Regions from separate parts of the Streptomyces sp. NPDC001890 genome, predicted to be linked through region 4. Evidence: riboswitches for the same ligand, from Rfam matches in the RefSeq annotation. Region 4 holds a riboswitch; each other region holds the start of a gene.
What was found. A riboswitch is a leader RNA that binds a small molecule or an ion and turns the genes downstream of it on or off. The one in region 4 is predicted to bind cyclic di-AMP.
Positions count from the first base shown of each region.

Region 1: another riboswitch for cyclic di-AMP. It lies ahead of ACFYY1_RS25755 (peptidoglycan DD-metalloendopeptidase family protein); the one in region 4 lies ahead of ACFYY1_RS24480 (M23 family metallopeptidase).
Region 2: another riboswitch for cyclic di-AMP. It lies ahead of ACFYY1_RS14955 (transglycosylase family protein); the one in region 4 lies ahead of ACFYY1_RS24480 (M23 family metallopeptidase).
Region 3: another riboswitch for cyclic di-AMP. It lies ahead of ACFYY1_RS27565 (transglycosylase SLT domain-containing protein); the one in region 4 lies ahead of ACFYY1_RS24480 (M23 family metallopeptidase).

Region 1 covers NZ_JBIATE010000012.1:3,755-11,362, forward strand. The annotation lists gene ACFYY1_RS25735 (helix-turn-helix domain-containing protein) at 1-418, shown strand, start outside; gene ACFYY1_RS25740 (DUF6126 family protein) at 452-619, shown strand; gene ACFYY1_RS25745 (tyrosine-protein phosphatase) at 629-1,444, opposite strand; gene ACFYY1_RS25750 (alpha-galactosidase) at 1,670-3,766, shown strand; cyclic di-AMP (ydaO/yuaA leader) riboswitch at 4,064-4,220, shown strand; gene ACFYY1_RS25755 (peptidoglycan DD-metalloendopeptidase family protein) at 4,224-5,144, shown strand; gene ACFYY1_RS25760 (SGNH/GDSL hydrolase family protein) at 5,334-6,179, shown strand; gene ACFYY1_RS25765 (STM4011 family radical SAM protein) at 6,228-7,106, opposite strand; gene ACFYY1_RS25770 (STM4012 family radical SAM protein) at 7,115-7,608, opposite strand, start outside.
Region 2 covers NZ_JBIATE010000004.1:87,414-95,021, reverse strand. The annotation lists gene ACFYY1_RS14985 (glycosyltransferase family 2 protein) at 1-155, shown strand, start outside; gene ACFYY1_RS14980 (GtrA family protein) at 152-553, shown strand; gene ACFYY1_RS14975 (SurA N-terminal domain-containing protein) at 692-1,348, shown strand; gene ACFYY1_RS14970 (nucleoside triphosphate pyrophosphohydrolase) at 1,395-2,357, shown strand; gene ACFYY1_RS14965 (cytochrome P450) at 2,447-3,796, shown strand; gene ACFYY1_RS14960 (transglycosylase family protein) at 3,902-4,849, shown strand; cyclic di-AMP (ydaO/yuaA leader) riboswitch at 5,150-5,321, shown strand; gene ACFYY1_RS14955 (transglycosylase family protein) at 5,325-6,092, shown strand; gene eno (phosphopyruvate hydratase) at 6,382-7,608, shown strand, end outside.
Region 3 covers NZ_JBIATE010000013.1:186,557-194,164, reverse strand. The annotation lists gene ACFYY1_RS27570 (FAD-dependent monooxygenase) at 1-1,151, shown strand, start outside; gene ACFYY1_RS27565 (transglycosylase SLT domain-containing protein) at 1,197-1,688, opposite strand; cyclic di-AMP (ydaO/yuaA leader) riboswitch at 1,693-1,878, opposite strand; gene ACFYY1_RS27560 (ABC-F family ATP-binding cassette domain-containing protein) at 2,409-4,067, shown strand; gene ACFYY1_RS27555 (class I SAM-dependent methyltransferase) at 4,094-4,873, opposite strand; gene ACFYY1_RS27550 (DUF305 domain-containing protein) at 5,124-5,792, opposite strand; gene ACFYY1_RS27545 (hypothetical protein) at 5,896-6,348, opposite strand; gene ACFYY1_RS27540 (APC family permease) at 6,510-7,608, shown strand, end outside.
Region 4 covers NZ_JBIATE010000010.1:211,962-219,569, reverse strand. The annotation lists gene ACFYY1_RS24490 (M16 family metallopeptidase) at 1-663, shown strand, start outside; gene ACFYY1_RS24485 (M16 family metallopeptidase) at 690-2,072, shown strand; cyclic di-AMP (ydaO/yuaA leader) riboswitch at 2,346-2,511, shown strand; gene ACFYY1_RS24480 (M23 family metallopeptidase) at 2,525-3,340, shown strand; gene ACFYY1_RS24475 (GntR family transcriptional regulator) at 3,566-4,261, shown strand; gene ACFYY1_RS24470 (HPr family phosphocarrier protein) at 4,563-4,844, opposite strand; gene ACFYY1_RS24465 (GNAT family N-acetyltransferase) at 5,018-7,608, shown strand, end outside.

The DNA.
Region 1 (7,608 bases), on a different contig from region 4:
GATCTACGGTACGACGGTCTCCGAACTGCTCGGCGAGAAGCCCCCGGAACGTGACGCGATCATCCGCGGCGGGAAGTACGAGGGGGCCGAGGCGGACGGCTGGATGTACCGGCAGGCCGGCGGTTCCGGCCGGGCGATGCAGGCGCTCCGCGTCCGGGTCCCGCAGGCCGCGCAGAGCGATCTCGTGCGGGTCCATCCCGGCGAGGAATGGCTGTACGTGCTCGCCGGGCACCTGAGGGTCTGGCTCGGGGAGACCGTGCACGACCTCGCGCCGGGCGACAGCGCGCACTTCGACTCGCTCACCCCGCACCGGATCACGGCCGTCGACCGTGACGGTGCCGAGCTGCTCTTCGTCCACACCCTGCTGCAGAGCCCCGCCGCCGAGCTGTGCCTCGGCAGCGGGGTCCACCGTCGCTGAGACCGGCTCCTCCGGTCGCCAGAGAGGATCGTCATGTCCGATTCAGAGAACTTCGACCCGCTGGGGTCGAGGAAGAACTACGAGGCCCAGGAGCGGAAGTTTCCGCGCGGCGTGGTGATCAGGCTGTTCGCCTACCTCATCGCCGGACACATCTTCGCGGCCTTCCTCTACCTGCTCTTCGCGGTGGCCGGCAAGGGCTGACCGGGCCCGCTACGATGCCTCGGCCAGGAGCCGGTCACGCAGCCGGTCCCGGGTCCCGGGGGTGAGCCCCAGGCCCTCGGAGAAGTAGCGGTCCGTGCTGCCCCAGGTCTCCTCGATGGTGTCGAACGCCGCTGTCAGGTACTCGGCATGGGCGCCGAAGAGCGGGTTCAGCAGTTCCATCACCTCGGCCGACATGCCGTCCGCCGAGGTGTCGCTGCGCTTCACCTCGTAGCGGCGGTGGGCGTCGTTGGACTTCAGGTAGTCGGCCTCGATGGCCTCGCGCTCGACGCCGACGGCGAGCAGTGACACCGCGATCGACAGCCCGGCCCGGTCCTTGCCCGCCGCGCAGTGCATCAGGGCGGGAACGCTGTCCTCGGCCAGGGCGTGCAGCACCCGGCTGTGCTCGGCGGTGCGCTCCCGGATGATCGAGCGGTAGGAGGCGACCATCCGGTCCGTCCCCTTGCCGTCGCCGAGGATCGAGCGCAACTGCTCGACATCGCCGTTGCGGACCATGTGCCAGAACTGCGAGCCGTCCGCCGGGTCGGAGAGCGGGATGCTCACATTCCGTACGCCCGGCAGCTCGACGTCCAGCCCGTCGAGCCGGTGGTCGGCCGCGTTGCGGAAGTCGAAGATCGTGTGCAGACCGAGCCCGGCGAGGAACGCGGCGTCCTCGGCGGTGGCGCGCGCGAGGTGACCGCTGCGGAAGAGCCGCCCGTGCCGCACCCGACGCCCGTCCACGGTGGGCAGCCCGCCCACGTCGCGGAAGTTGCGGACACCCGCCAGCTCGGGTTCCGTCGACGGGATCTGCGGCAGCTGCTGCGTCACGGTGACTCCTGGAGTTTCTGATGCCGGCGCGAGTCGCGGGCAAGGCCACTCCCGCGACGATACGACATTGATTCTTCAGGCAATCATCTCGGCCTTTCCCTGTCGATACCCGGGTGAACTCCGGTTCTCCCGCGGCGAATCCGCCCGGCCAATTCCTCGCCGGGCCGTTGCCCGCGCCCCGCTGATGGTCGATGATGTGCGGAACTGTTCGAATGTGGGGATGCGATGATCGAGACGGGCAAGACCGGCCGGACCTGGCTGCTCACCGGGGCGAGCAGCAGCTACGCACTGCGACTGACCGATCAGGACGAGCTGGTCCATCTGCACTGGGGGCCGAGGATCGGCCTCGCGGCGGCGGAGGCGCTGGCCGCCGCCCCGGAGCTGCCCTTCAGGGCCTTCGAGTCCCATCTCGACGGCCGGGAGGAGTATCCGGTGGAGGGCGGGCCCAGGTTCGTCCGCCCGGCCCTCTCGGTGCGTACCCCCGAGGTCCGGGGCACCGAGTGGACCTTCGGTGCCGCCGAGGCGGACGGGGACGAGCTGCGGATCGCCTTCACCGACTCCGTGCACCGGCTCGCCCTGACCCTGCACTACCGGATGCGGGACGACTTCGACGTCGTGGAGCGCTGGGCCACCGTCGCCCACGCCGGACCGGACGGCCCGCCGCTGGAACTGCTGCGCGCCGACGCGGCCGCGTGGTCGCTCCCGGCCCGTGACGGCTGGCGGCTGAGCCGGCTGCACGGGCGCTGGGCGGCGGAATCGCGGCTGGAGCGGGCGGAGCTGATCCATGGCGAGAGCGTCATCTCCAGCAGGCGGGGCCACACCGGCCACCAGTTCCTGCCCTGGGTCGCGCTGGACGCCGACGGCGCCGCGACCGAGGAGAACGGCGAGGTGTACGGCTGCGCGCTCGGCTGGTCCGGGTCGTGGCGGATCTGTGTGCAGCGGCTGCCCGACGGGCTCGTACAGATCACCGGAGGCGCCGGCTACGACGACTCCGGACTGCTGCGGCTGGCGCCGGGGGAGTCGTACACCACGCCCGTCTTCGCCGGTCTGTGGAGCGGGCAGGGGTTCGGCGGGACGAGCCGCGCCTGGCACGCCTGGCAGCTGGCCCATGTGATCCCGGACGCGGAGAACCTGCGGCCGGTGCTCTACAACTCCTGGGAGGCGACGGGCTTCGACATCTCGCTGGACCAGCAGCGGGCCCTCGCCGAGCGGGCCGCCGCGATGGGCGTCGAGCTGTTCGTCGTGGACGACGCGTGGTTCGGGCAGCGGACCAGCGACCGGGCCGGGCTCGGCGACTGGACGCCGAATCCGGACCGTTTTCCCGGCGGGCTGAAGCCGCTCGCCGACGAAGTGCACGGGCTCGGCATGCAGTTCGGTATCTGGGTCGAGCCGGAAATGGTCAATGCCGACAGCGATCTCCATCGCGCGCATCCCGACTGGGTGCAGCACTTCCCCGGGCGGGCGCGGACGGAGTACCGCAACCAGCTGGTGCTCAATCTGGCCCGCCCCGATGTGCAGGCATATCTCTGGGAACAGCTGGACACACTGCTCACCGAAACTCCCGTCGACTATGTGAAATGGGATTTCAACCGCTGCTTCACCGACGCGGGCTGGCCGGGCGAGGAGTACCCGCAGAAGCTCTGGATCGAGCATGTGGACGCCCTGTACGCACTGATCGACCGGCTCAGGGCCGCGCATCCCGCGGTCGCCTTCGAATCCTGCTCGGGCGGCGGGGGCCGGATCGACCTGGGGATCCTGTCCCGTACGGACCAGGTGTGGACCTCCGACAACACCGACCCGCTCGACCGTCTCGCCATCCAGGAGGGCTTCGGCCACCTCCACCCGGCCCGGGTGATGGCCGCCTGGGTCACCGACAGCCCGAACGACCAGCTCAACGGCAGGGTCAGCTCGCTGCGCTTCCGTTTCGTGAGCGCGATGGCCGGTGTGCTCGGGGTCGGCGGGGACCTTACCCGGTGGAGCGAGGCGGAGCTGGCGGAGGCGCGGACCTGGGTGGACCTCTACAAGGAGATCCGGCCGGTCGTGCAGCAGGGCGCGCTGTACCGGCTGCGTGAGCCGCGCGGCTCGCTGAGCGCGGTCCAGTACGTCCACGGGGACGACGCCGTGGTCCTGATGTGGCTGGAGGCGCAGCGGTACGGGGAGCGGCCCCCGGTCCTGCGGCTGCGCGGGCTCGACGCCTCGGCGACGTACACCTGCCTGGACACGGGGGAGGTGCACCACGGTTCGGCACTGCTGCACCAGGGGCTGCACACCGGACTCCGGGGTGATCTCGACGCCCGGGTGCTGAGGCTCCGCCGGGGATGATGGGCGGCATATGTCCGTAATGATGGGATTTGCCTGAACATGGCCTGCTTATAAGGGACATGGGGGGCGCCTCGTGAGCGGGATCATATCCGTGACGGTGTGTGGCGACGGGAGGGTCGGGTATTCCGTGCGCCGCGCGGAAAGCCAAGATCCTTAATCCACGGAGTGTGACCGGAATTCCGCGCCGAATTCCCGGGCGTGGATTCCGGTGTGGAACCCGTGGCTTGTTCTCGTCGTCCCGACTCGCTTACGGTCACCGTCAATCCGGTCGGACCGCCTAATCCTGCCGCCGTCCGGAATTCACATCCACTCATCGCGTGGCAGGAGCGGGGGAACCAGGTAAGCCGCCGACCGGAGAAATCCGGCCGGCTCGGGGTGAAGTCGCGCTCAGCGCGGCCGGGCATCTCCAGCCCGAACCCGACAGCTCACCTCGCAGGCGCCGGAGAGGAAACACGCCATGCCCATATCGGGTAAGCACCGTCGTCCGAAGATCAGCACCATCGCCCGTGGCGTCGCCGCGGTGAGCGCCGGCGGCGCCGTCGTCGCACTGCCGCTGCTCGGTGCCACCGGCGCCCAGGCCGCCCCGGCCGCCGCGCCGCAGTCGGCCGCCGTCGCGCACGCCGCCCCGGCCGCGCAGAAGCAGGCCGCCACCACGACGTACTCCGTCGTCTCCGGCGACTACCTGTCGAAGATCGCCGCCGAGCACCAGATCAAGGGCGGCTGGCAGAAGCTGTACCAGGACAACCGCGAGGTCGTCGGCGAGAACCCCGGTCTGATCTTCCCGGGCATGAAGCTGACCCTCGGCGCCAAGGCCGCCGGCCACACCGCGCCCACCGGCGCCGGCACCGCCTCGGCCCTCCCGTCGAAGGCGCCCTCGGTGACCGTCGAGAAGGCCGCCCCGGCCAAGCCCTCCACCGCCGCCCCGGAGTCCAAGGCCCCGGCCTCCGCCCCGGCCGCCACCCAGAGCACCGGCTCCGGTTACGTCCACCCGGTCCCCGGCAACCACACCACCAACTACCGCGCCTCCGGCTCCAACTGGTCCAGCGGCAGCCACAGCGGAATCGACTTCCCCGTCGCCGCCGGTACCAGCGTCAAGACCATCACCTCCGGAACCGTCGTCACCGCCGGCTGGGGCGGCGCGTACGGCAACCAGGTCGTCGTCAAGCACGCCGACGGCCACTACTCGCAGTACGGCCACCTGTCCTCGCTCTCCGTCTCGGCGGGTCAGACCGTGACCGTGGGCCAGCAGATCGGCCTCTCCGGTTCCACCGGCAACTCCACCGGCCCGCACCTGCACTTCGAGGTCCGCACGGGCCCGGCGTACGGCTCGGACATCGACCCGATCGCCTTCCTGGCCTCGCACGGCATCTACGTCTGAGCCGAACGGCCTGGCAGCTGAGCGACAGAGCATGACCTGAGCAACACGGAAGAGGCGGTGCGCGGCGGCGCACCGCCTCTTCTGCTTATTCCCCCTTTACCAAAAACTGACCGGGTGGTCTATCTCACCACCCGTCAACCCTTTATTACGGTCGCGTAGGTCACATTCGGCGGTGCAGGATAAGCGTTTGTGGCAGACGATTCGAGAAAAAACCAACGTGGCGTCAACAATCGACAGGGCGTCATCGGGTCGTACGCGGCGATTGGCGACAGCTTCACCGAGGGAGTCGGCGACCCCGGCCCGGACGGGACCTTCGTCGGCTGGGCGGACCGGTTCGCGGTACTTCTCGCGGACCAGCTCCCGGACCCCGACGCGGCGACGGGAACGGAAGGTTCCGCGCACGGGAATTTCAGGTATGCCAATCTCGCCGTACGCGGACGCCTCCTCGACCAGATCGTCGAGGAGCAGGTGCCGCGCGCCAAGGAGCTCGCACCCGACCTGGTGAGCTTCTGCGCGGGCGGCAACGACATCATCCGGCCGGGCACCGACCCCGACGACGTGGCCGAGCGCTTCGAGCGCGCGGTGGCCGAGCTGACCGGGGCGGTCGGCACGGTCATGGTCACCACCGGCTTCGACACCCGTGGCGTTCCCGTGCTGCGCCATCTGCGCGGCAAGATCGCCACCTACACCGCCCATGTGCGGGCCATCGCCGACCGCTACGACTGCCCGGTCCTGGACCTGTGGTCGCTGCGGTCCGTCCAGGACCGGCGCGCCTGGGACGACGACCGGCTCCACCTGTCGCCCGAAGGACACACCAGGGTCGCGCTGCGCGCCGCCCAGGTCCTCGGCATCGACGTACCGGCCGACCCCGACCAGGAATGGCCCCCGCAGGCACAGCGCGGCACCCTCGAAGTACGGCGCGACGACATCCACTGGGCGCGCGAGTACCTGGTTCCATGGATCGGCCGGCGGCTGCGCGGCGAGTCCTCCGGCGACCACGTCGAAGCGAAGCGCCCCGACCTCCTGCCGCTCTGACGGTCTCCGGGGCCGTGGCGCCGTCGCTCGCCCGACCCGCCTGAAACCTCAGGCCGGTCCGGCGAGCGACGGCAGCACAGCCGCCGGGATCCGCTCCAGCACACCGCCCGCGAAGACGTCGTACAGCGGAAGCGTCTCCAGGTGCACGTACCCGATGTGGCAGTCGCAGACCGCCAGCGGACAGGCGCGCGGACCGAGCGCCCGCCGGTAGCTCCCGTCGTAGAGATTGCCCAGCTCCGCCGGTACGAAATGACAGCGGCGCACAGTGCCGTCACCGTCCACCGAGATGACCGACTCACCGGTCCGGCAGGGCAGCCCGGCCGACCGGTGCGGATGCCGGCTGTATCCGAAGAGCGGGTCGATGGCCGTCCAGCGGTCCGCCTCCTCGTCCGTGTAGGTGTGTCCCTCCGCCGCGTTCACCCAGAGATAGACCTCGTCCGGCAGCGCGGCGCGCAGCCGCCGCGCCTCGTCGAGATGGTCGTCGAGCCCGACCACACCGACGCTGTGCCGGATGCCGAGCGCGGACAGCTCCCGGCACTTGGTGAGGAACCGCTCGTACGGCGTCTGCCCCGGGTGGTACGTGCACCACAGCGCGATCTTCTCGCGGCCCGCCGCGCCGGCCTCGGCCAGCCACCCCGTACGGCTGCTGATGTTGGTCTGGATCGCGACCCGGCGGATGTGCGGCAGCTGCGCCAGCTCGACCAGGGCACGGCGGTACCAGGAACGGACCAGGCCCTCGCCCCACGGCGTGAACAGGACCGAGATCCGGTCACCGGTCTGCGCCGCGGCCCACGCCGTGAACCGCTCCAGCGCGGCCCGGTCGGCGCGCAGCTGCTCCCGGCTGTCGCGCCGCTTGGCGAACGGGCAGTACGGACAGTCGTAGTCGCACGAGGAGAGCGGCCCGCGGTAGAGGATCGTCAGGTCCATCGGCGTGCTCACTTCAGTTCGTACGCGGCCATCGCGGCGCGTACCCCGGGGGAGAAGAGTTCCGGTCCCAGCGCGTCGGAGTGGGCCAGGCCCTCGGGGGAGAGCCGCAGCCGTCCGGACGCCCCGGCCGACGCGTCGAGCCAGCCGCGCGCCTCGAACCGGGCCAGCTCGGCCGGGAAGTCGTCGGCCGGCGAGGTGCCGAACCGCTCCCGGTAGTCGGCCAGTGGCAGCCCCTCGGCCTGGAGCACCGACTGAAGCAGGTGGCGCCGACGTGCCTCGTCGCCGTCGACGTACCGCCCGACCTCCGCGCGCGAGAAGTCCTCGGTGGCGGCGTAGCCGTCGATGATCGCCCGCACCTCCCGCATCTCCACCGCGTAGTCGAAGGAGTAGTGCAGCTGCGTGGTGTACGAACGGGCGCCGCACCCCAGGCCGATCATGCCGTCGGTCTGGCAGGCGTAGTCGTCGGGCCCGTCGGTCCGCGGGGCGTCGGCGCGGCGGAACA
Region 2 (7,608 bases), on a different contig from region 4:
TGATGGTCGGGGTGGTCGGCGAGTACGTCGGCCGCATCTACTACGAGGTGAAGCGACGCCCGCACTTCCTGGTGAAGGCCACCAACACCGAGGCACCGCGACCGGCGCCGCAGACACAACAGATACGGGAACCCCAGGAGTTCGTACGCCGATGACGGTCACCGCGCAGATGGCTCGATTCTCCCTCGTGGGAGTGGTGAACACCGGCACGTACTACGGCTGCTATCTCGTCCTGCTGATGTGGCTGCCCTACATCGCCGCCCATGTGATCGCCTTCGCGCTGAGCATGACCGGCTCCTTCCTCCTGAACTCCTGGTTCACCTACCGGACCCGGCCCACCTGGCGGAAGTTCCTGCTCTTCCCGCTCACCAATGCCGCCAACTTCGTCATCACGACCGGCGGTGTCTATCTGCTGGTCGACCTCGCCGGGTTCAGCAGCCGGTACGCGCCGTTGGTCGCGGCCGTGGCGGCCATCCCGATCACCTTCGTCGTCTCGCGCACGATCATGCTGCGGCCGGACACCCCGGTGCCGGCGGCCGAACGCCTGCCCTGAGCCGTCCCGGCCGGGCCCACATCCCCAACTCCTCCCGAATCGTTGGTCGAATCGGTGGCCCCAGCCGTGTCCACTGCCTAACATCGATCACCGCAAGGTCTTGTGCACTGATGCACAAACTCTCCCCGGGAGGTTCCTTTGCACCGCCGCCGTCGCACCGCGCTCACCGTCTCCGCCGCCCTGCTCGCCGGCGCCCCACTCCTGACCGCCTGTGGCAGCGAGGCCCACCCGGGTGCCGCGGCCGTCGTCGGCGGGGACCGGATCGAGGTCTCCACGCTGCAGAGCCAGGTGGCCGCCGTACGCGAGGCGCAGCGCGATTCGAAGGACGCCTCCCAGCTCATCGACAAGTCCGGGCAGCTCGGCCGGGCCAAGCTGCACGGCATGATCTTCGACCGGGTCCTGGACCGGGCCGCACAGGACGCGGGCGTGACCGTCAGCCGCAGCGAGATCCAGCAGATGCGCAAGGCGGCGGCCGCCCAGTCCGGCGGGGAGGAGCGGCTGCGGACGGCGATGCTCCAGCAGAGCTGGGTCGCCCCCGGCCAGATCGACGCGGTGCTGCGCGAGCAGGTCCAGCTGACCAAGCTGGCCCAGGCGCTCGGCGCCGACCTCCAGCAGCCCGCCGGTCAGCAGGCCGTCGGCGAGGCGCTCGGCAAGGCGTCGAAGGCCCTGCGGGTCGACGTCAATCCGCGCTACGGCACCTGGGACGACAAGCAGACCCAGCTCGCCGACTACAAGGCCCCCTGGCTCAACCCGGTCACCAAGCCGGCCGGTGCGGGCGCCGAGGCCGGGGCCTGACCGGCCGCGGAAGGGGCGGCGGGAGCGACCGGAGTAGATTCGAACGGTGAATGCTGAAGACCCCGGCCGTATCGTTCTGCTCACCGCCAGCCACCGCGTCGCGCCCGGACTGCTGTCCTGGCCCGCCTGGCAGGCACTGCACGCCGCCGACCGGGTGCTCTGCGCCGAGCCGGACCACCCGCAGCTGCCGTATCTGCGCGAGGCGGGCGTCACCGTCGAGCATGCCGCGCCCACCGCGCAGGAGCTCGTCGACTCCTGTGCGGGCGGCCGGTCGGTCGTCGTCCTCGCGGGCGGCGAGGGCGACCAGCCGCTGACCGACGGGCTCGCCCGGCTCGCCGGTTCGGGCCGGGTGCGGATGCCGGACCTGGAGCTGCTGCCCGGTTCGTACGACCTGCCGGGCGCCCGGCTCCTCGATCTGGTCCAGGTCATGGACCGGATCAGGGCCGAATGCCCGTGGACCTCGCAGAAGACGCACAAGGGCCTCGCCAAGTACGCCATCGAGGAGGCGTACGAGCTCGTCGAGGCGATCGAGGACGGCGACCGCGACGAACTGCGCGAGGAACTCGGCGACGTGCTCCTCCAGGTCGTCTTCCACGCCAGGATCGCCGAGGAGGACGAGCAGGAGCCGTTCTCCGTCGACGACGTGGCCGCGACCCTCGTCGAGAAGCTGATCCACCGCCACCCGCACGTCTTCGGCGACGAGAGCGCCGAGACCCCGGAGGACGTCCACGCGCACTGGCTGCGCACCAAGGCCATCGAGAAGCAGCGCGACTCGGTCACCGACGGCGTCCCGCTCGGCCAGCCCGGCCTGGCGCTGGCCGCGAAGCTGGCCGGCCGGGTCCGTACCGCGAAGCTCGACGTGCCGCTCCCCACCGGCGACGGCATCGGCTACGAGCTCCTCGCCCTCGCCGTACGCGCCGAGCGGGACGGCATCGACCCCGAGGCCGCCCTGCGGGCCGCGGGCCGCGCCTACCGGGACGCCATCAGGGCGGCGGAGGGCCACGCGTAGCGCCGGGCAACGGGAACCGCCGGCGGAGGGCCACGAGTGACGCCGGAGGGCGGGGGACGACCACCAGGGGCGGCGGATAACGTCGGGGGGTGAACCACAGCCCCGCCGACAGCCCCGCGGATCAGCCCGCCGACAGTCCCTCCGATGCGTCCGCCGCCTGCCCCGCCGGTGGGGCGGACGGCGGCCCCGAACTCTTCACCTGGGAGTTCGCCACCGACCCGTACCCGGCCTACGCCTGGCTGCGCGAGCACAGCCCCGTGCACCGGACCGCGCTGCCCAGCGGCGTCGAGGCGTGGCTCGTGACCAGGTACGCGGACGCGCGGCAGGCGCTCGCCGACACCCGGCTCTCCAAGAACCCGGCGCACCACGCCGAGCCGGCGCACGCCAAGGGGAAGACGGGCATCCCGGGCGAGCGCAAGGCGGAGCTGATGACGCATCTGCTGAACATCGACCCGCCGGACCACACCCGGCTGCGCCGCCTCGTGTCCAAGGCGTTCACCCCGCGCCGGGTCGCCGAGTTCGCACCGCGCGTACAGGAACTGACGGACCGCCTCATCGACCGCTTCATCGCGGAGGGGAAGGCGGACCTCATCCACGACTTCGCCTTCCCGCTCCCCATCTACGCGATCTGCGACCTGCTCGGTGTCCCGCGCGAGGACCAGGACGACTTCCGGGACTGGGCGGGCATGATGATCCGCCACGGCGGCGGCCCGCGCGGCGGGGTGGCCAGGTCGGTGAAGAAGATGCGCGGCTACCTCGCCGAGCTGATCCACCGCAAGCGGGAGAACCCCGGGGACGATCTGATCTCCGGGCTGATCCGGGCCAGCGACCACGGCGAGCACCTCACCGAGAACGAGGCCGCGGCCATGGCCTTCATCCTGCTCTTCGCCGGATTCGAGACCACGGTCAATCTCATCGGCAACGGGGTCTACGCCCTGCTGCGCAATCCCGCGCAGCGCGAACGGCTCCAGCTCTCCCTCGACGCGGGGGAGAGCGGGCTGCTGGAGACCGGCATCGAGGAGCTGCTGCGGTACGACGGCCCGGTGGAACTGGCCACCTGGCGGTTCGCCACCGAACCGCTGACGCTCGGCGGACAGGACATCGCGGCCGGGGACCCGGTACTCGTGGTGCTCGCCGCGGCCGACCGCGACCCGGAGCGCTTCGAGGACCCCGACACGCTCGACCTCGCCCGGCGTGACAATCAGCACCTCGGATACGGGCACGGCATCCACTACTGCCTGGGCGCGCCGCTCGCCCGACTGGAGGGACAGACCGCGCTCGCCACGCTCCTGAACCGCCTTCCGGACCTGCGGCTTGCGGTGGAACCTACCGATTTGCGGTGGCGCGGCGGGCTCATCATGCGCGGACTCCGCACGCTTCCCGTGGAGTTCACCCCGGGGTCCGCCCACGCTGAAAGTGACACACCGTCAACTCTGTGACTTTCACGTGATCTGTGCTGCATCGACTTGTGACTCCCGTTCGAACCCGGCTAGGTTCACCGTTCGACTCACCAGTCACACGTCAGCTACCCGGAAGGCAACCCCATGGGCTCCGCGAACGGCAAACACCGTCGCCCCCGTCAGGCACCCGCCATCGTCGTCGCCGCGGGCGTGACCGGATCGGCCATCGCCATCCCGCTGCTCGGCGCGTCCGGTGCCCACGCGGCCGACGCCACGACCTGGGACCGGGTGGCCGAGTGCGAGAGCGGCGGCGCATGGAGCGCCGACTTCCAGAACGGCTACTACGGCGGCCTCCAGTTCTCGCAGGAGACCTGGAAGGCGTACGGCGGTGAGTCGTACGCGGAGCGCGCCGACCTCGCCAGCCGCGCGCAGCAGATAGAGGTGGCCGAGAAGGTGCTGGACGACCGGGGCCCGCGCGCCTGGCCCAGCTGCGCGGTCATCTCCGGCCTGGCCGTGGACGGGACGCTGCCGGGGGTGGACCCGGGCTCGGTGCCCGCCGAGGACCCGGCCGGGAACGGGAAGCCGGCTGACGACGCGTCGGCGGACCCGTCCGGCGACGCCACGCCGTCCGGGAGTGCCTCGGACGGTACGGACGGCTCGGACGCCGTCGACGGCGCGGACGGCTCGGAGGGGTCCGGCAAGCCGTCGGGGAAGACCAAGTCGTCCCCGAAGCCCTCGGCCTCGACCACCCCGTCCCCCGAGGCGCCCGCCTCGCCCGACGCGGCCGGCGGCCAGGGCGGCAAGCACCGCGGCGCGCCGGCCGCCGAGAAGGGCGGCACCGCGGACGCCGACGGCCGCGAGTCGGGCCGTCACGCCTCGCGCGGCGGCAAGGACGCGCGCGACACGCCCGACCCGGCCGCCGACGGCACGTACACCGTCCGCGCCGGCGACAACCTCTGGTCGATTGCTGACGCACAGAAGGTTCCCGGCGGCTGGCCCGCGCTCTACGAGGCCAACAAGGCCGCCGTCGGCGCCGACCCGGACCTCATCCTCGCTGGCCAGAGCCTCGATCTCGATGTGAAGGCCAAGTGAGGGAAGTCTGATAATCGACTAAAAGCGCCCCTAAAACTGGGCTAGTTCAGGGACCTATGTCCGCTTATGCGTAAGTGAGACATGGGTCTCTTTGCGTCAACTGGCGTGTCGCGTCCGGGGACCCCTTCCGCATCGTGCCCCACCTGCGGAAACAACAGTTCTTCAGATGCAAGTAAGGGCTGATTGTCCGATGTGTCCATCTTTGAAAGTGGGGGTTGCGTATGTTTACGGTCGGAACCGCTCGCACCGCGGGCCCCGTCGACCGTCACGCCGAATCCTGCCGTCGGTCGAAGGGAACAGACGCGTAAAGCGCCGTAGGCAGGAGCGGGGGACCCAGGTAAGCGCCGGGCCCGATCGTCGAAAGACGCATCAGGACCGGCTTGGGGTGAAGTCGCGTGCTAGGACGTGCGACCGGGCAACTCACTTGGCCCGAACCCGACAGCTCACCTCGTAGGCGTCGGTGAGGAGAAGTTCCATGCTGCTTTCCAGCAAGGGCAAGCACCGCCGCCCGTCCAAGGCCGTCCGCATCGCCACGCTCGCCGGTGTCGCCGGTGCCGCAGTCGCCGTGCCCCTGATGGGCGCGACCGGCGCCTCCGCCGCCTCCGTCGCCACCTGGGACGCCGTCGCCCAGTGCGAGTCCGGTGGCAACTGGTCCATCAACACCGGCAACGGCTACTACGGCGGTCTGCAGTTCTCGCAGTCCAGCTGGGCCGCCGCCGGCGGTACGCAGTACGCTCCCCGCGCCGACCTGGCCACCAAGGCCCAGCAGATCGCCACCGCCGAGCGGCTCCTCGACATGCAGGGCCCCGGTGCCTGGGGCTGTGCCGGTGCCGGCAACCTGACCAACGACGGCGTCGACCCGGGCGTCGACACCGGCTCCTCGAACTCCTCCTCCAACTCCACCGCGAGCTCCGGCGCCTCCGAGCAGCAGAGCGCCCCGGCCGCCCCGAAGCAGCAGGCCGCGCCGAAGCCGGCCGAGCGCACCGAGGCCCCCGCCGCCTCCCGCTCGGACCGCACCACCGCCCCGCAGGCCGAGTCGAAGAAGACCGTCACCACGCCGACCGGCGAGAAGGTCAAGAAGGGCGACGGCGAGTACAAGGTCGTCTCCGGCGACTCGCTGAGCAAGATCGCCGCCGACCACAAGGTCAAGGGCGGCTGGCAGAAGCTGTTCGAGCTGAACAAGGACATCGTCAAGAACGCCGACCTGATCTACCCGGGTCAGCAGCTTCACCTGACGAAGTAGTCGCGGCTCGCTCCTCCCCGAGTACCACCCCGGCCCGGCGCGCATTCCCCCGTATGCGCCCGGCCGGGGTGCTGCCGTTCGTGCACGGGAGAGCGCCGGACCGTTCAACTGTTGTAGTTACTGACCAGTAAATATCTGACTGTTTGTCCGGGAATCTGTGCTCTCGGGTCCTTTTTCGTCCCAGGGGCCGGGCGGTCGGCCGACTGACCGGGCCGGGCCGGTTAGGCTCTTGGCGCAAGGCCAAAGCGACCCTGCACAACCAGCGTCATATCCCAGAAGGAGATGCCTCGTGCCGTCCATCGACGTCGTCGTAGCCCGGGAAATCCTCGACTCCCGCGGAAACCCCACGGTCGAGGTAGAGGTCGGCCTCGACGACGGCAGCACGGGCCGTGCTGCCGTTCCGTCCGGCGCCTCCACCGGTGCGTTCGAGGCCATTGAGCTTCGCGACGGTGACCCCAACCGCTACCAGGGCAAGGGCGTCGAGAAGGCCGTCCTCGCCGTGATCGAGCAGATCGGCCCGGAGCTCGTCGGCTACGACGCCACCGAGCAGCGCCTGATCGACCAGGCGATGTTCGACCTGGACGCCACCGAGAACAAGGGCTCGCTCGGCGCCAACGCCATCCTCGGCGTCTCGCTGGCCGTCGCCCACGCCGCGTCCGAGGCCTCGGACCTGCCGCTCTTCCGCTACCTCGGCGGCCCGAACGCGCACCTGCTGCCCGTTCCGATGATGAACATCCTCAACGGCGGTTCGCACGCCGACTCCAACGTGGACATCCAGGAGTTCATGATCGCGCCGATCGGCGCGGAGTCCTTCTCCGAGGCGCTGCGCTGGGGTGCCGAGGTCTACCACACGCTGAAGAAGGTCCTGAAGACCAAGGGCCTGTCGACCGGTCTCGGCGACGAGGGCGGCTTCGCGCCGAACCTGGAGTCGAACCGCGCCGCCCTCGACCTCATCATCGAGGCCATCAAGGAAGCCGGCTACGCACCGGGCAAGGACATCGCGCTCGCGCTCGACGTCGCCGCGTCCGAGTTCTACAAGGACGGCAAGTACGAGTTCGAGGGCAAGGCCCGCTCGGCCGCCGAGATGACCGAGTACTACGAGGAGCTCGTCTCCGCGTACCCGCTGGTCTCCATCGAGGACCCGCTGTACGAGGACGACTGGGCCGGCTGGAAGGTCATCACCGACAAGCTCGGCGCCAAGGTGCAGATCGTCGGCGACGACCTCTTCGTCACCAACCCGGAGCGCCTGGCCCGCGGCATCGAGGAGGGCTCCGCCAACGCCCTGCTCGTCAAGGTCAACCAGATCGGCTCGCTGACCGAGACCCTGGACGCCGTCGAGCTGGCCCAGCGCAACGGCTTCAAGTGCATGATGTCCCACCGCTCCGGCGAGACCGAGGACGTCACCATCGCCGACCTCGCGGTCGCGGTGAACTGCGGCCAGATCAAGACCGGCGCCCCGGCCCGCTCGGACCGTGTCGCCAAGTACAACCAGCTGCTGCGCATCGAGGAGATCCTC
Region 3 (7,608 bases), on a different contig from region 4:
ACGGCGCGGTGGTGGTCGGCGGCGGCATCGGCGGGCTGGCCGCCGCGATCGGGCTGCGGCTCATCGGCTGGGAGGTGACGGTCGTCGAACGCGCCCGCACCCTCGACGACGCGGGCGCGGGCATCTCCCTGCACGCCAACGGCATGCGCGCGCTGGACGCCCTCGGTGTCGGCGCGGCGGTGCGCGCGGCCGCGCGGCCGCAGTACACCGGTGGCACCCGCACCCCGGACGGCCGCCTGCTGGCGCGCATGGACGGTGCGGCACTGGAACGTGAGCTGGGGACCCCGATCATGGGCATCCCCCGGGCCGAGCTGCACCGGTTGCTGCGCGCCGCCCTGCCCCCCGAGTCCCTGGTCATCGGGTCCGAGGTGACGTCCGTCGACCGCTCCGACGCCTCGCGGGTGCGGCTGGCCGCCGGTGACACCCGGCTGGAGGCGGACCTGGTCGTGGCCGCAGACGGGATCAGCAGCCGGTTGCGCGGCCTGCTCTTCCCGGGGCACCCCGGTGCGGCGCACAGCGGGTCGACGGTGCTGCGCGCCATCACGGAGTCACCGGTCGACCTTCGTACCGACTTCGAGCTGACCTGGGGACCGGGGGCCGAGTTCGGTCACATCGCCTTCGCCGACGGCCGGGCCGAGTGGCACGCGGTGCTCAACGCGCCCGCCGGCGTGCGCCACCCGGACCCGCTGGCGGAGGTCCGCCGCCGGTTCGACGGCTGGCACGACCCCATTCCCGCCCTGCTGGCGGCGACCCGGCCCGAGGCCGTCCTGCACCATGACGTCCACGAGCTGGTCGTCCCGCTTCCCTCCTACGTGGCGGGCCGGGTGGCCCTGCTCGGCGATGCCGCGCACGCCATGACCCCGAACCTCGGCCAGGGGGCCTGCCAGGCGCTGGAGGACGCGGCGACACTGGCCGCCGCACTGTCCGGCGCAGCGACCGTCGAGTCGGCACTCGGCCGCTACGACGCGGAGCGCCGGCCCCGCAGCCAGTCGGTCGCACGGGCCGCGCGGCAGGCCGGCCGGATGGGTCAGCAGCTCTCCCACCCGGTGGCCGTCGCGCTGCGCAATACGGCGATGCGTCTCGCGCCGTCCCGTGTCACCGTCCGCGCGGTCCTCCGCCACGCCGACTGGACGCCCCCGGGGCCGGGCTGACCCCGGGGGCGGAGCCCCGGCCGTGCGGCGGTGGTGTCGCGTGCGTCAGTACGCCCCGAAGACGTTGTCGATGGAGCCGTACCTGGCGGCCGCGTAGTTGCACGCGGCCGTGATGTTGGCGACCGGGTCGTAGCTGTCCATCGAGGTCCCGGGCACGTGGTAGGCCCGGAACGTCGGATCGATGATCTGGAGGAGGCCCTTGGACGGCGTCCCGGCGGCGGCGTTCGAGTCCCAGTTGTTGATGGCCCGGGGGTTGCCGGACGACTCGCGCATGATGTTGCGGTGGATGCTGTCGTAGCTGCCCGGGATGTTGTGCTCGGCCATGACGGCCAGCGACTCCTTGATCCAGCCGTCCAGATCGTTGGTGTACGTCGCGGACTGCGCGGCCGGTGCGGCGGCGGACTGCACCGGAGCCGCCGAGGCGGTGTGGGCACCGAGCAGCGGCAGCAGGAGGGCGGCGGCGCCCGTGCCCACGGCTATGAAACCGCGGGTCAGCGGGGTGGACTTGCGACGACGGTACGTACCCGTTGCGGACATGGTGGATTCCTCTCCGTCGCCTGCGAGGTGAGCTGTCGGGTTCAGGCTGGAGATGCCTGGCCGCACACGAGCGCGGCTTCACCCCGAGCCGTTCCGGGTTCCGGACCGGCGGCTTACCTGGGTCCCCCGCTCCTGCCGTACATGAGTGGTCGGATTGCCGGACGGCGGCAGGATTCGGCGTTCCGTCCGGATTGACGGTGACCGTAGGCGAGGAAAGCCGAATGGGACAAGACCCCAATTTCCGAATGCAATTCACCCACAAGATCGATTAACGGGAATTTCGGTAATCCACCTCACACCGCACACCCCACTCCCCTTGTGCGGAACGGGAACCCATTCACGGGGCACGGCTCCCCACGGGCCGAACGTGACTCGCGCCACGAATTCACAAAAGCGGGCATTTCGCCCCGCGATCGCCGAGGCCGGGTGACATTGCCACACCTCCGCCCGGCCGTTACAGTTTTGATGTCCTGTTGTCTCCGATCGAGGTGGACGTTGCGCATCTGAGGTTCGCGAACATCACGCCGTACGGCTTCGCCCGTACGCCCGTCACGCCGTAGCAGTGCTTCGCGCTGCCCGTGACCCCGCGTGGATGCGACCTCGGTGCAGGAGCCGTCCCTCGATCTTCAGGACCGCCGCACCTCCTTCCGCTGCCCGGTCGCCGCGTGGTGCTCGCATACGAAGCCCCCCTTCACTGCGCTTGCGAATGCGAGGAACACCATGGCGACACCCACCACCCCCCACGCCTCCCTCACCTGCTCGGCCCTGGCCTTCCGGTGGCCGGACGGCACCACCGTCTTCGACGGGCTCTCGCTCAGCATCGGCCGGGGGCGCGTCGGGCTCGTCGGCACCAACGGCGCGGGCAAGTCCACCCTGCTGCGGCTGTTCACCGGTCGACTGCGCCCGTCCCAGGGATCGGTGAGCGTCGGCGGTACCCTCGCCCACCTCCCGCAGGACATCACCCTCGACACCACACTGCGGGTGGACCGGGCCCTGGGCATCGCCGAGCGGCGCGACGCGCTGCGCGCCATCGAGACCGGGGACGTCGACGACAAGCACTTCGAGACGATCGGCGACGACTGGGACATCGAGGAACGGGCCCTGGCGACACTGGGATCGCTCGGCCTCGGCGGCATCGAACTGGACCGCACCGTGGGGCAGTTGTCCGGAGGGGAGACCGTTCTGCTCCGGCTGGCCGCACTGCTGCTGGAGCGCCCCGACGTCCTGCTCCTGGACGAACCCACCAACAACCTCGACGCGTTCGCGCGCCGCAGCCTCTACGAAGCCGTCGACTCCTGGCGCTCGGGCGTGCTCGTCGTGGTCAGCCACGACCGGGAACTGCTGGAGCGCGTCGACCGCATCGCCGAGCTGCGCACCGGTTCGGTGAACTGGTACGGCGGCTGCTGGTCGGCGTACGAGGAGGCCGTGGCCGCCGAACAGGAGGCCGCAGGACGGATGTTGCGGGCCGCGGAGGCCGATGTGCGCCGCCAGAAGCGTGAACTGGAGGAGACCCGGGTGAAGCTGGCGCGGCGCCAGAAGAACGGCCGGAAGGCGGAGGCCGAGGGCGGCCTCCCGAAGATCCTGGCGGGCCGCCGGAAGCGAGCGGCGCAGGAGTCGGCGGGCAGGCTTCGCGGCGTCCACGAGGAGCGCCTCAGCGAGGCGCGCGAACGCCGGGAGGAGGCCGCCGACGCGATCCGCGACGACGCCGAGATCCGTGTGAGCCTCCCGCACACGGCGGTGCCCACCGGGCGCACCGTGCTGCGCCTGAGCGAACTGCGCCCCCGGTTCGGCAGGCTGAGCGAGGGCGCCCTCCAGGTGAGCGGACCGGAGCGCGTCGCGCTCGTCGGCCGCAACGGCGCCGGTAAGACGACGCTGCTGCGCACGCTCACCGGTGAGCTGCCCCCGTTGTCCGGCGAGGCCAGGACCTTCGTGCCGGTGCGGTTCCTGCCGCAGCGGCTCGATGTGCTGGACGACGAACTGAGCGTCGCGGCGAACGTGGCCCGGATGGCGCCCGGGGTCACCGACAACCACATCCGCGCCCAGCTCGCGCGCTTCCTCTTCCAGGGCAAGCGCGCGGAACAGCCGGCGGGCACGCTGTCGGGCGGGGAACGCTTCCGTGCCGCCCTCGCGGCGACGATGCTCGCCGCACCGGCCCCGCAGCTGCTGATGCTGGACGAGCCGACCAACAACCTGGACATCGCCAGTGTGCGGCAGCTGACCGGTGCGCTCGACTCCTACGAGGGCGCGCTCCTGATCGCCAGTCACGACCTGGCCTTCCTCGAATCGGTCGGCATCACCAGGTGGCTGCTGGTCGGGGAGGAGCTGCGGGAGACCGACGCGGAGGAGGTGGCGGAACTGCTACGGAGCCCGATCGACTGATGCCGGGGCGATCGGCCCCGTCCGCTTCACAATCGCCGGACGCGCAGCACGCCGGTCAGCATCGGGAGCGTGAACGCGCCGCGGGCGGTCTCGGGCCGGCTTGCGAGGAAGGCGCGGATCCTGCCCAGCAGTGCCTCCCGCTCCTCCTCCGGCATGACGAGCACCCCCGCCCGCGTCCCGATGGTCGCGACGAGGGAGTCGGCGGTGCGGTGCTGCCCGTGCGGGAACTCGGCCTGCTCCGGGGAGCCGAAGCGGGCGGCCCCGCCGGTCCTCGGAAGGTGCATGTCCGCCGTCTCGACGCGCCAGCTGGTGGGCGTGTCCCTCGGGCCGACGGCCGCGCTCCCGCCGATCCGTGCCAGCCCGGCGACCCAGTCGACCCGGTCGTCCATGAGGTTCCACAGGCCGGCCAGGACGCCGCCGGGTGCGAGGACCCTGGCGATCTCGGGTCCGGCGACGGCCATGTCGAACCAGTGCATGGCGTTGCCGGCCAGCACGGCATCGACGGAGGCGTCCGGCAGCGGGATCGACTCGGCGCTGCCCCGCAGGGCACGGACATCCGGCAGCGAACGGCGCAGCTCGGTCAGCATCGCCGGGTCGGGCTCGACCGCGATCACTTCGGCACCCGTCGCGGCCAGGGTGGCGGTGAGTTTGCCGGTTCCGGCGCCGAGGTCGAGCACGCGTGGGCCGGGCGCGGGTTCGAGCGCCCAGCCCACCGCGTCCTGAACGTAGTCCGGGCGGTGCTCGGCGTACGCGACCGCCGCCGCGCCGAACGACGAGGCGTGCAGCAGCTGTTCGTCACGGTTCATTCGGTCACGCTAACCACGCTGTCGGCACTCGGCCACCCCCTGGCCGCAAGTCCGGCGGCGATTCCGGTGGCCGCCGACCGGGCGTCGGTCGGCGGTCGGTCGGCAGTCGGCAGTCGGCGGTCAGCGGTCAGCGGTCAGCGGTCAGCGGTCAGCGGTCAGCGGTCAGCGGTCAGCGGGAAGTGTCCGTACCGGCCGGACCGGGAAAAGGGGTGCGGGCCCCGTGTGCCGACAGCCCGCACCCCTGCCGGGGTCAGAGCCTGTCGATGATCTTGTTCATCTGCTCGATCTCGGCGGTCTGGGCCGTGACGACGGCACCGGCGAGCTTCTTCGCATCGGCGTTGTCGCCGTGCTTCTGCTCGTCCTCGGCCATGGTGACGGCGCCCTGGTGGTGCCCGATCATGAGCTGGGCGAACTTCTTGTCGAAGTCCTTGCCCTTGGCGGCCGTCAGATCGCTCATGTCCTTGTCGGACATCATTCCGGGCATTCCCGAGCCGTCCGAGCCGTGATCCATCCCGGGCATGTCACCCATCGAGGACGAGGGCAGCGGCTTGCCCCACGACGTCAGCCAGCCCTTCATCGTTTCGATCTCGGGGTCCTGGGCCTTCTCGATCGCGGTGGCCAGCTTCTTGATCTCGGGGTCGGCGGCGCGGCCGTCGGCCAGCTTCGCCATCTCGATGGCCTGCTGGTGGTGCGGGATCATCTGCTGCGCGAATTCGACGTCGGCGTCGTTGAACTCGGCGCCGGGGGTGGCCGGTGCGGAGGCTCCGGCCGAGCCGTGGTCCATGCCGGGCATGGACGAACCGTCGGGCTTCGAGCCGTCGGAGGAGCCGCAGGCGGTCAGTGCCAGAGCGAGGGCGGCGACGGTGCCGGCGGCCGCGAGGGTGCGGCGGCGGGCGGCAGAGCAGCGGGAAGCGGACATCAGAGGTTCTCTCCAGATGGATGCACCACGTCCGTGGCGCGCGAATGGGGCAGGTTCGTCCGGCCGGTCCGGCCTCGAAGGGCCGTGGACCGGCGGATTCCTGTCACGTCCGCGCGATGCACACCTGGAGCAGCAGCCCCCTGCCGGCCAACGGCGGTCCCCGCCGGGCCGGTCCGCGTACGGCCGTACGCCGCCCGGCGGGTGCCCGAACGGCCAGGAGCACCAGGCCCAGCGCCATCAGCAGCGGCAGCACCCGGTCACGGGCATGGGTGAATACGCACGACTCGCCGTTCATCCCGGGCATGGCGGCAGCCGCCCGAGCGGAACCGTGCTCGGCCCGCACGGCCGCGTGACCGGCGGTCGCCGGCATGCCCTCGTGACCGGCGGTCACCTGCACGGGCCCTGGCGCGGGTGCGGCCGCCGTGACGGTCATCGCGTCGTGGCAGCCCTCCGCGGCGCTCGCGGGTGCTCCGTGCATGAGGAACAGCCCGAGCAGGACGGCACAGAGCACGAGCAGCCGGGACGCTCCCGGTGTGCGTGTCCGTCCGCGTTCCACGGCTGCCTCGATTGCTCGCTCGTGCGGGTCGACGGGTCCTGTCGTGCGTGCCCGACGATACCCCCACCGGGTTTCCCCAGCCGTACTGCCCCGCCCCCTGCCGGACACCTTGCCCGGCTACGGTGCCCCCGACTGTGTACCTGTGGCGGCTGGAGCGGACGATGACCACATCGACGACGCCGGCGGCGACGGGCGGGCTGAGACGCCGTCTCGGTCTGTTCGACGCCGTGGTGATCGGCCTGGGTTCGATGATCGGAGCGGGCGTCTTCGTCGCGCCGTCGCCCGCCGCGGCCGCGGCCGGATCCGGGTTGTTGCCGGGGCTGGGTCTGGCCGCGCTGGTGGCCTACTGCAATGCGACGTCCTCCGCCCGGCTGGCCGCCCGCCACCCGGAGTCCGGCGGCACCTACGTGTACGGCAGGAAGCGGCTCGGCGAGTTCTGGGGCTGGCTGGCCGGCTGGGCCTTCGTCGTCGGCAAGACGGCCTCCTGCGCGGCGATGTCACTGACCGTCGGTTCCTACGTGTGGCCCGGCCAGGAGCACGCGGTGGCCGTCGCGGCGGTGGTCGCCCTGACCGCGCTCAACTACACCGGCGTGCACAGGTCCGCCCGGCTGACCCGGGTGATCGTCGCGTTCGTCCTCGCCGTCCTCGCGGCGGTCGTCACCGCCTGCCTCGGCAGCGGCACCACGCAGGCCGGGCGGCTGGCCATCGGGGCGGACGTCACCGCCGAAGGTGTGCTCCAGGCCGCCGGTCTGCTGTTCTTCGCGTTCGCCGGTTACGCGCGGATCGCCACGCTCGGCGAGGAGGTCCGCGACCCGCGACGCACCATCCCCCGCGCGATCCCGCTCGCGCTGGGCATCACGCTGCTCGTCTACGCGGCCGTCACCGTCACGCTGCTCGCCGTCCTGGGGCCCGACCGTCTCGCCCACACCCCGGCCGCGCTGGCCGAGGCCGCACATGCCTCCGGGGTCACCGGTCTCGTGCCCGCGGTCCGGACCGGCGCGGCCGTCGCCGCGCTCGGCTCGCTCCTCGCGCTCATCCTCGGTGTCTCACGCACCACCCTGGCCATGGCCCGCGACCACCATCTGCCCCGCGCCCTCGCCGCGGTCCACCCGCGCTTCGGGGTGCCGCACCGGGCGGAACTGGCCGTGGGCGCCGTCGTCGCGGTCCTGGCGGCGACGACGGACGTCCGCGGGGCGATCGGCTTCTCCTCGTTCGGCGTCCTCGCGTACTACGCCATCGCCAACGCCGCCGCTCTGACGC
Region 4 (7,608 bases):
GCGATCATCGGCGAGCAGCTGCGCGAGGAGGTGCGCGAGGAGGTCCCGGCGCGCGCGCTGATGGCCGCCTACCGGCTGCCGCACGACGGCACCCGCGAGTGCGACGCGGCGGACCTCGCGCTGACCGTGCTCGGCGGCGGCGAGTCGTCGCGGCTGCACAACCGCCTCGTGCGCCGTGACCGTACGGCCGTGGCGGCCGGGTTCGGCCTGCTGCGGCTGGCCGGTGCGCCCTCGCTGGGCTGGCTGGACGTCAAGATGTCCGGTGGCGTCGAGGTGCCGCAGGTCGAGGCCGCGGTCGACGAGGAGCTCGCCCGGTTCGCCGCCGAGGGCCCCACGCCCGAGGAAATGGAGCGCGCGCAGGCCCAGTTGGAGCGCGAATGGCTGGACCGCCTCGGCACGGTCGCCGGCCGCGCCGACGAACTGTGCCGGTTCGCCGTGCTGTTCGGCGACCCGCAGCTCGCCCTGACCGCCGTTCAGCGGGTGCTCGACGTCTCCGCGGAGGAGGTCCAGGCGGCCGCCAAGGCCCAGCTGCGCCCCGACAACCGCGCGGTGCTGGTCTACGAGCCGATCGAACCGGCCGAGCCCGCGGACGCGGCGGACACCGACGAGACCGACGCGGCCGACGCCGACGACACCGACGCGCACGAGGGGGCGGACCAGTGACCGACGCTGCCGCGACTGGAGTTTCGATGCAGTACCACCCGCAGCCGGCCCCCGGCACCGCCCGCCCCTGGGCCTTCCCCGCGCCCGAGCGCGGCGCCCTGCCCAACGGCCTCACGGTGCTGCGCTGCCACCGCCCCGGCCAGCAGGTCGTGGCGGTCGAGATCTTCCTCGACGCCCCGCTGGACGCCGAGCCCGAGGGCCTCGACGGCGTGGCCACGATCATGTCGCGGGCGCTGAACGAGGGCACCGACAAGCACAGCGCCGAGGAGTTCGCCGCCGAGCTGGAGCGCTGCGGCGCCACCCTCGACGCGCACGCCGACCACCCCGGTGTCCGGGTCTCCCTGGAGGTCCCGGCCTCCCGGCTGGCCAAGGCCCTCGCGCTGGTCGCCGAGGCGCTGCGGGCGCCCGCCTTCGCCGAGAGCGAGATCGAGCGGCTGGTGCGCAACCGGCTCGACGAGATCCCGCACGAGCAGGCCAACCCGGCCCGGCGCGCCGCCAAGCAGCTGTCCAAGGAGCTCTTCCCGGCCGAGGCGCGGATGTCGCGCCCGCGCCAGGGCACCGAGGAGACGGTGGAGCGGATCGACTCGGCCGCCGTGCGTGCCTTCTTCGACGCCCACGTCCGGCCGTCCACGGCGACCGCCGTGGTCGTCGGTGACCTCACCGGCATCGACCTGGACGCCCTGCTCGCCGACACCCTCGGCGACTGGTCGGGGGACACCGCGGCCCCGCGCCCCGCCCCGCCGATCACCGCGGACGACACCGGGCGGGTGGTGATCGTCGACCGTCCGGGCGCGGTGCAGACGCAGCTGCTGATCGGCCGGATCGGCGCCGACCGGCACGACAGCGTGTGGCCGGCCCAGGTGCTCGGCACGTACTGCCTGGGCGGCACCCTCACCTCCCGTCTCGACCGGGTGCTGCGCGAGGAGAAGGGCTACACCTACGGCGTACGGGCCTTCGCCCAGGTGTTGCGGTCCTCGGCTCCGGACTCCGCCTCGGGGGCGACCGGCGCCGCGATGCTCGCCATCAGCGGTTCGGTGGACACGGAGTCCACCGAACCGGCGCTCAAGGACCTGTGGACCGTGCTGCGGACCCTGGCGGCCGAGGGGCTGACCGACGAGGAGCGCGAGACGGCCGTGCAGAACCTCGTGGGTGTGGCGCCCCTGAAGTTCGAGACGGCGGCCTCCGTCGCGGGCACCCTCGCCGACCAGGTCGAGCAGCACCTGCCCGACGACTTCCAGGCGCAGCTGTACGCCCGGCTCGCGGAGACCGGCACGGTCGAGGCGACCGCGGCGGTCGTCAACGCCTTCCCGGGTGACCGGCTGGTCACGATCCTCGTCGGCGACGCGGCACGGATCGAGGAGCCCGTCCGGGAGCTGGGCATCGGAGAGGTGTCGGTGGTCACCGGCTGACGAGAGGCCCGGCGGGCGCCGGGCGGGGCCGGTCATCAGCCCCGCCGCACCCCCACCCTCGGCATGTCGATATCGCCAGATATCGGGACAGAAGGAAGGCCCTTGCGAGTGCGATCTCGCCAGGGTCTTCCTTTTTGTCCGTTATGGGGGGAGGTTGCCTGTCTGCCCTGTGGGATGCGCTACAAAACGGCCTGTCCGTTTGGTGAATGAAAGTGACCCCGCTTAGCGTCGGCTCGACTGTCCGTCACTCGTATGCCGCATCCGTGACGTACCGGACAGTCATCGCCGAGTCCCCGTCAGGCGCGAGCCTGGGGAGCCGGGGACCCACGCAGTCCCTGGGGTGAATCGGATGCCTGAGCCCGCACGGGCCGGGGCGTCCGTAGGAGACCTTCCTGCTCCGAACCCGTCAGCTAACCCGGTAGGCGAGAAGGAAGGAAAGGACCAGCCACTCCATGGCGTTCACCCGTGCCACCGGGAAGCACCGTGCCCCGAGCCGACTGACGCGCCGCAGCGCGAAGGCCGTCGGCGTCGCGGCTCTGGCCACCACCGGCGTCATCGGCGGCCTGGCCGCTCCCGCCTTCGCAGCGGACTCCGACGCCCCCTCCGCGAGCGAGACCGGTCTCAGCCAGGTCATCGCCATCGACAAGACCCTCGCCGACCGGATCGACGCCCAGGCCGACGCCCAGCAGCACCAGGCCGACGCCGCGGCGAAGGCGAAGGCCGAGGCCCACCGCAAGGCCGAGGCCGAGAAGAAGGCCGAGGCGAAGGCGAAGGCCAAGGCCAAGGCCGAAGCGAAGCGCGCCGCCGAGGCCCGCGCCGAGAAGGCGCGCGCCGCCCGGTCCGCCGAACGCACCCGCCTGGGCGCCTTCCGGCTTCCGGTCGCCGGTTCGTACGTCAGCACCGGCTACAAGTCCAGCGGCTCGCTCTGGTCCTCCGGCAGCCACTCCGGCATCGACTTCCACGCCGCCTCCGGCAGTTCCGTCGTCGCCGTCGGCGCCGGCACCGTCGTCGAGGCCGGCTGGGGCGGCGCGTACGGCAACAACATCGTGCTCCGGATGACGGACGGCACGTACACGCAGTACGGCCACCTCTCCTCGATCGGCGTCTCCGTCGGCCAGAGCGTCGGCGCGGGCCAGCAGATCGGCCTCTCCGGCTCGACCGGCAACTCGACCGGACCGCACCTCCACTTCGAGGCCCGGACGACCCCGTCGTACGGCTCCGACATGGACCCGGTCGCGTACCTGCGCGCCCACGGCGTCGACGTCTGACCGACGCCCACGCACCACCTCGTCCGAAGGCCCCGGCGGCATGCCGGGGCCTTCGGCATTTCAGCCGCCCGCCCGCGGGGGACGACCGCCCGCCCGGTCACCCCGTGGCCAAAAGATATTCATGAATTTTCGCCCGGCATCGGAAATGCGGCCGCATTGCAATAGAGTCGCACAACAGGCGTCGGCCGGCCGCGATTTGCGGGTGATTGAGGCGGAGGTTCGGACATGCGCATTCCGGCGCATTCGGTATGCACGGCAATCCGTGACGACATCGTCTCCGGTGTCTTCGAACGCGGCAGCCGTCTCACGGAGGAGTTGCTGGCCCGCCGTTACGGGGTCTCCCGCGTCCCGGTGCGCGAGGCGCTGCGCACCCTGGAGTCCGAGGGTTTCGTGGTCACCCGCCGGCACGCGGGCGCCTGCGTCGCCGAGCCCACCGAACGGGAGGCGGCCGACCTCCTGGAGGTCCGCACGCTGCTGGAGCCACTGGGTGCCGCCCGCGCCGCGCAACGCCGCACCGAGGCTCACCTCAAGGTGCTCCGCGGCCTCGTGCGGCTCGGCCAGGACCGGGCCCGGCGCGGCGAGGGCGAGGACCTGCGCGCGCTGGGCGGCTGGTTCCACGAGACGCTGGCGCAGGCCTCCGGCAGCCCCGGCCTGATCGCGCTGCTCACGCAGCTGCGGCACAAGATCGCCTGGATGTACGCGGTCGAGCAGCCCGTCGGCCCGGTGGACTCCTGGGCCGAGCGCGGGGCCATCGTGGACGCGGTGGCGCGCGGCGACGCGGAACGGGCCAGGGCGCTGGCCGCGCACCACGCGGAGCGGGCCGCGGCCACGCACCGGCTGCGACGACGGCCCGCCGCTCCCGGCGCAGACCGGGTGAGGACCACGCAACATTCCGTAAACACCGCAGGCGTCCGGGATTAACAATTACGCCGTATACAAAGAGAAGTCGTCGCGATACAAGGAGAAGTCATCGCGCGGGATGTCGCCGGACCGGGTCGAATTCCGTGCCGCCTGAATTCCGTGTGCCCATGCTCCGCCTGCCCGCATTGCGTTCATCTGAATTCTCGTCGGACGGTCCGCTCCGGAAAGCATTGGACGGTCGACTCCGGAAGGCGCCGGACGGTCCGCGCCGGAAACAAAAGCACCGGACGGTCCGCGCCGGAAAACAGAAAGAGCCGCGACCCCTGGTTCAGGGTGCCGCGGCTCTCTCGCCGAACGTGTTTCAGACGGTCTCCGGGAGCTCCTCGAGCCCCTCGGCGACGAGCTTCGCCAGGCGGTCCAGGGCCGCTTCGGAGTTGTCGGCCTCGGATGCGAGCACGATCTCCTCGCCACCCTGCGCGCCGAGCCCGAGGACCGCGAGCATGGAGGCGGCGTTCACCGGGTTGCCGTCGGCCTTGGCGATCGTCATGGGAACGCCGGAAGCCGTGGCGGCGCGGACGAAGATGGAAGCGGGGCGGGCGTGCAGGCCCTCGGCCCAACCGACGTTGACGCGGCGCTCAGCCATGGTTCTGCCCTTCACGAATCAACAGTTGTCTAGACCAGTCTCTCACGCGGTGCGCAGTGCTCCGGCCGACCCCGGGAGCAGCCCGCAACGCCCGCGACCTTGCCGATCGGCCCTCCCAGACTGCCCCGGCCCCGGGACCTACGCGACCGCTGACAGAGCCGTACGCTTTGCCCATGCAGCCCGCGCCCGAGCAGAGTCCGCATCACGCTTATCCCGACCACTGGGAAGCGGACGTGGTGCTCCGCGACGGAGGCACCGCGCGCATCAGGCCCATCACCACGGACGACGCCGAACGGCTGGTCAGCTTCTACGAGCAGGTCTCCGACGAGTCGAAGTACTACCGGTTCTTCGCCCCGTACCCGCGGCTGTCCGACCGGGACGTGCACCGCTTCACCCATCACGACTACGTCGACCGGGTGGGGCTCGCCGTCACGGTCGGCGGCGAGTTCATCGCGACCGTCCGCTACGACCGGATCGACGAGCGGGGCAGGCCCGCCTCCGCCCCCGCCGACCAGGCCGAGGTGGCCTTCCTCGTCCAGGACGCGCACCAGGGCCGGGGCGTGGCCTCGGCACTGCTCGAACACATCGCGGCCGTCGCCCGCGAGCGCGGCATCCGCCGCTTCGCCGCCGAGGTGCTGCCCGCCAACAACAAGATGATCAAGGTGTTCCGGGACGCCGGATACACCCAGCGGCGCAGCTTCGAGGACGGCTCCGTCCACCTCACCCTGGACCTCGAACCGACCGCCGAGTCCCTCGCCGTCCAGCGCGGCCGTGAGCAGCGGGCGGAGGCGCGCTCCGTGCAGCGCCTGCTGGCCCCCGGATCCGTCGCGGTCATCGGCGTCGGCCGGACTCCGGGCGGCGTCGGCCGCACGGTCCTGCGCAACCTCCTCGGGGCCGGCTTCACCGGCCGCACGTACGCCGTGAACCGCGCCTTCGCCGCCGACCAGGTGACCATCGACGGCGTCCCCGCCCACCGCTCGATCGGCGAGATCGACGAGCCGGTCGACCTCGCGGTCGTCGCCGTCCCCGCCGACCGGGTCCCGGAAGCCGTCGCGGACTGCGGCGAGCACGGCGTCCAGGGCCTGGTCGTGCTCTCCGCCGGATACGCCGAATGGGGCGCCGAGGGCCGGGAACGGCAGCGCGAACTGGTCCGTCAGGCCCGCTCGTACGGGATGCGGATCATCGGCCCGAACGCCTTCGGCCTGATCAACAACGCCGAAACGGTCCGGCTGAACGCCTCGCTCGCCCCCGAGCCGCCCGCCCCCGGGCGCATCGGCCTCTTCACCCAATCCGGAGCGATCGGCATCGCGCTGCTCTCCGGGCTCTACCGGCGCGGCGCGGGCCTGTCCACCTTCATCTCCGCGGGCAACCGCGCCGACATCTCCGGCAACGACTTCCTCCAGTACTGGTACGAGGACCCCGATACCGATGTCGCCCTGCTGTACCTCGAATCGCTCGGCAACCCCCGCAAGTTCACCCGCCTCGCGCGGCGCACCGCGGCGGTGAAGCCGGTCGTCGTGGTGAAGGGCGCCCGGCACAGCGGTTCCACCCCGCCCGGTCACGCCGTCCCGATCAGCCGGATCCCCGACGCGACGGTCTCGGCACTGATGCGGCAGGCGGGCGTGATCCGGGTCGACACGGTGACCGAGATGGTCGACGCGGGCCTCCTCCTCGCCGACCAGCCGCTCCCGGCCGGCCCCCGGGTCGCGATCCTCGGCAACTCCGAATCGCTCGGCCTCCTCACGTACGACGCCTGCCTCGCCGAAGGGCTGCGCCCGCGCCCGCCCCTCGACCTCACCACCGCCGCCACCCCGCAGGACTTCAGGAACGCCCTGGCCGAGGCCCTCGCCGACGACGGCTGCGACTCGGTGGTGGTGACGGCGATCCCGTGGGTCGGCGAGGACGGCGAGGCGGAATCGGGCGATGGCGAGGTGCTCGCGGCCGCTCTGCACACGGCCGCCGCCGCGGGCCCCACCAAGCCGGTCGCCGTCGTGCACGTCGAGATCGGCGGGCTGGCCGAGGCCCTCGCCGCGGCCACCAGCACGGTCGCCCAGCCCCGCCCGGCCCGGACCCCGCCCGCCCCGGCAGCGCGGACCGGAGCGACCACCTCGCCCGGCACCGGCCCGAGTCCGGCACCGGCGGCGCCCCTCGCCGGCGCCCCCGGCACCCGGAACGGCCGGATCCCCGCCTACCCCGCCGCCGAACGGGCGGTGCGCGCCCTGGCCGAAGCGGTGCGGTACGCGCAGTGGCGACGGCAGGCCGCCGTGCCCGGCAAGGTGCCCGAGTTCCTCGACGACACCATCGACGAGCCCGGCACCGCCGCCCTCATCGACGCCCTCCTCGGCCCCGACCCCGACCCGAGGGGCCTGCAGCTCACCCCCGACCAGGCCCGCGAACTCCTGGGCCGCTACGGCATCACCGTACGGCCGACGCTCCCGGCGCCCGACCCGGACGCCGCGGTCGCGGCGGCGGCCCGGCTCGGCTATCCCGTGGCGCTCAAGACCACCGCGCCGCACCTGCGTCACCGGGCCGATCTCGGCGGTGTCCGGCTCGACCTCGCCAACGAGACCGCGCTGCGCCGGGCGTACGGCGAACTGACCGACCTGCTCGGCAAGCCCGCCGAACTCCGGCCCGTGGTCCAGTCCATGGCGCCGCGCGGCGTCGACACCGTCGTACGGGCCACGATCGACCCGGCGGCCGGCGCCGTCCTCTCCTTCGGGCTCGCGGGCGCGCCCTCCGAACTCCTCGGGGACACCGCCCATCG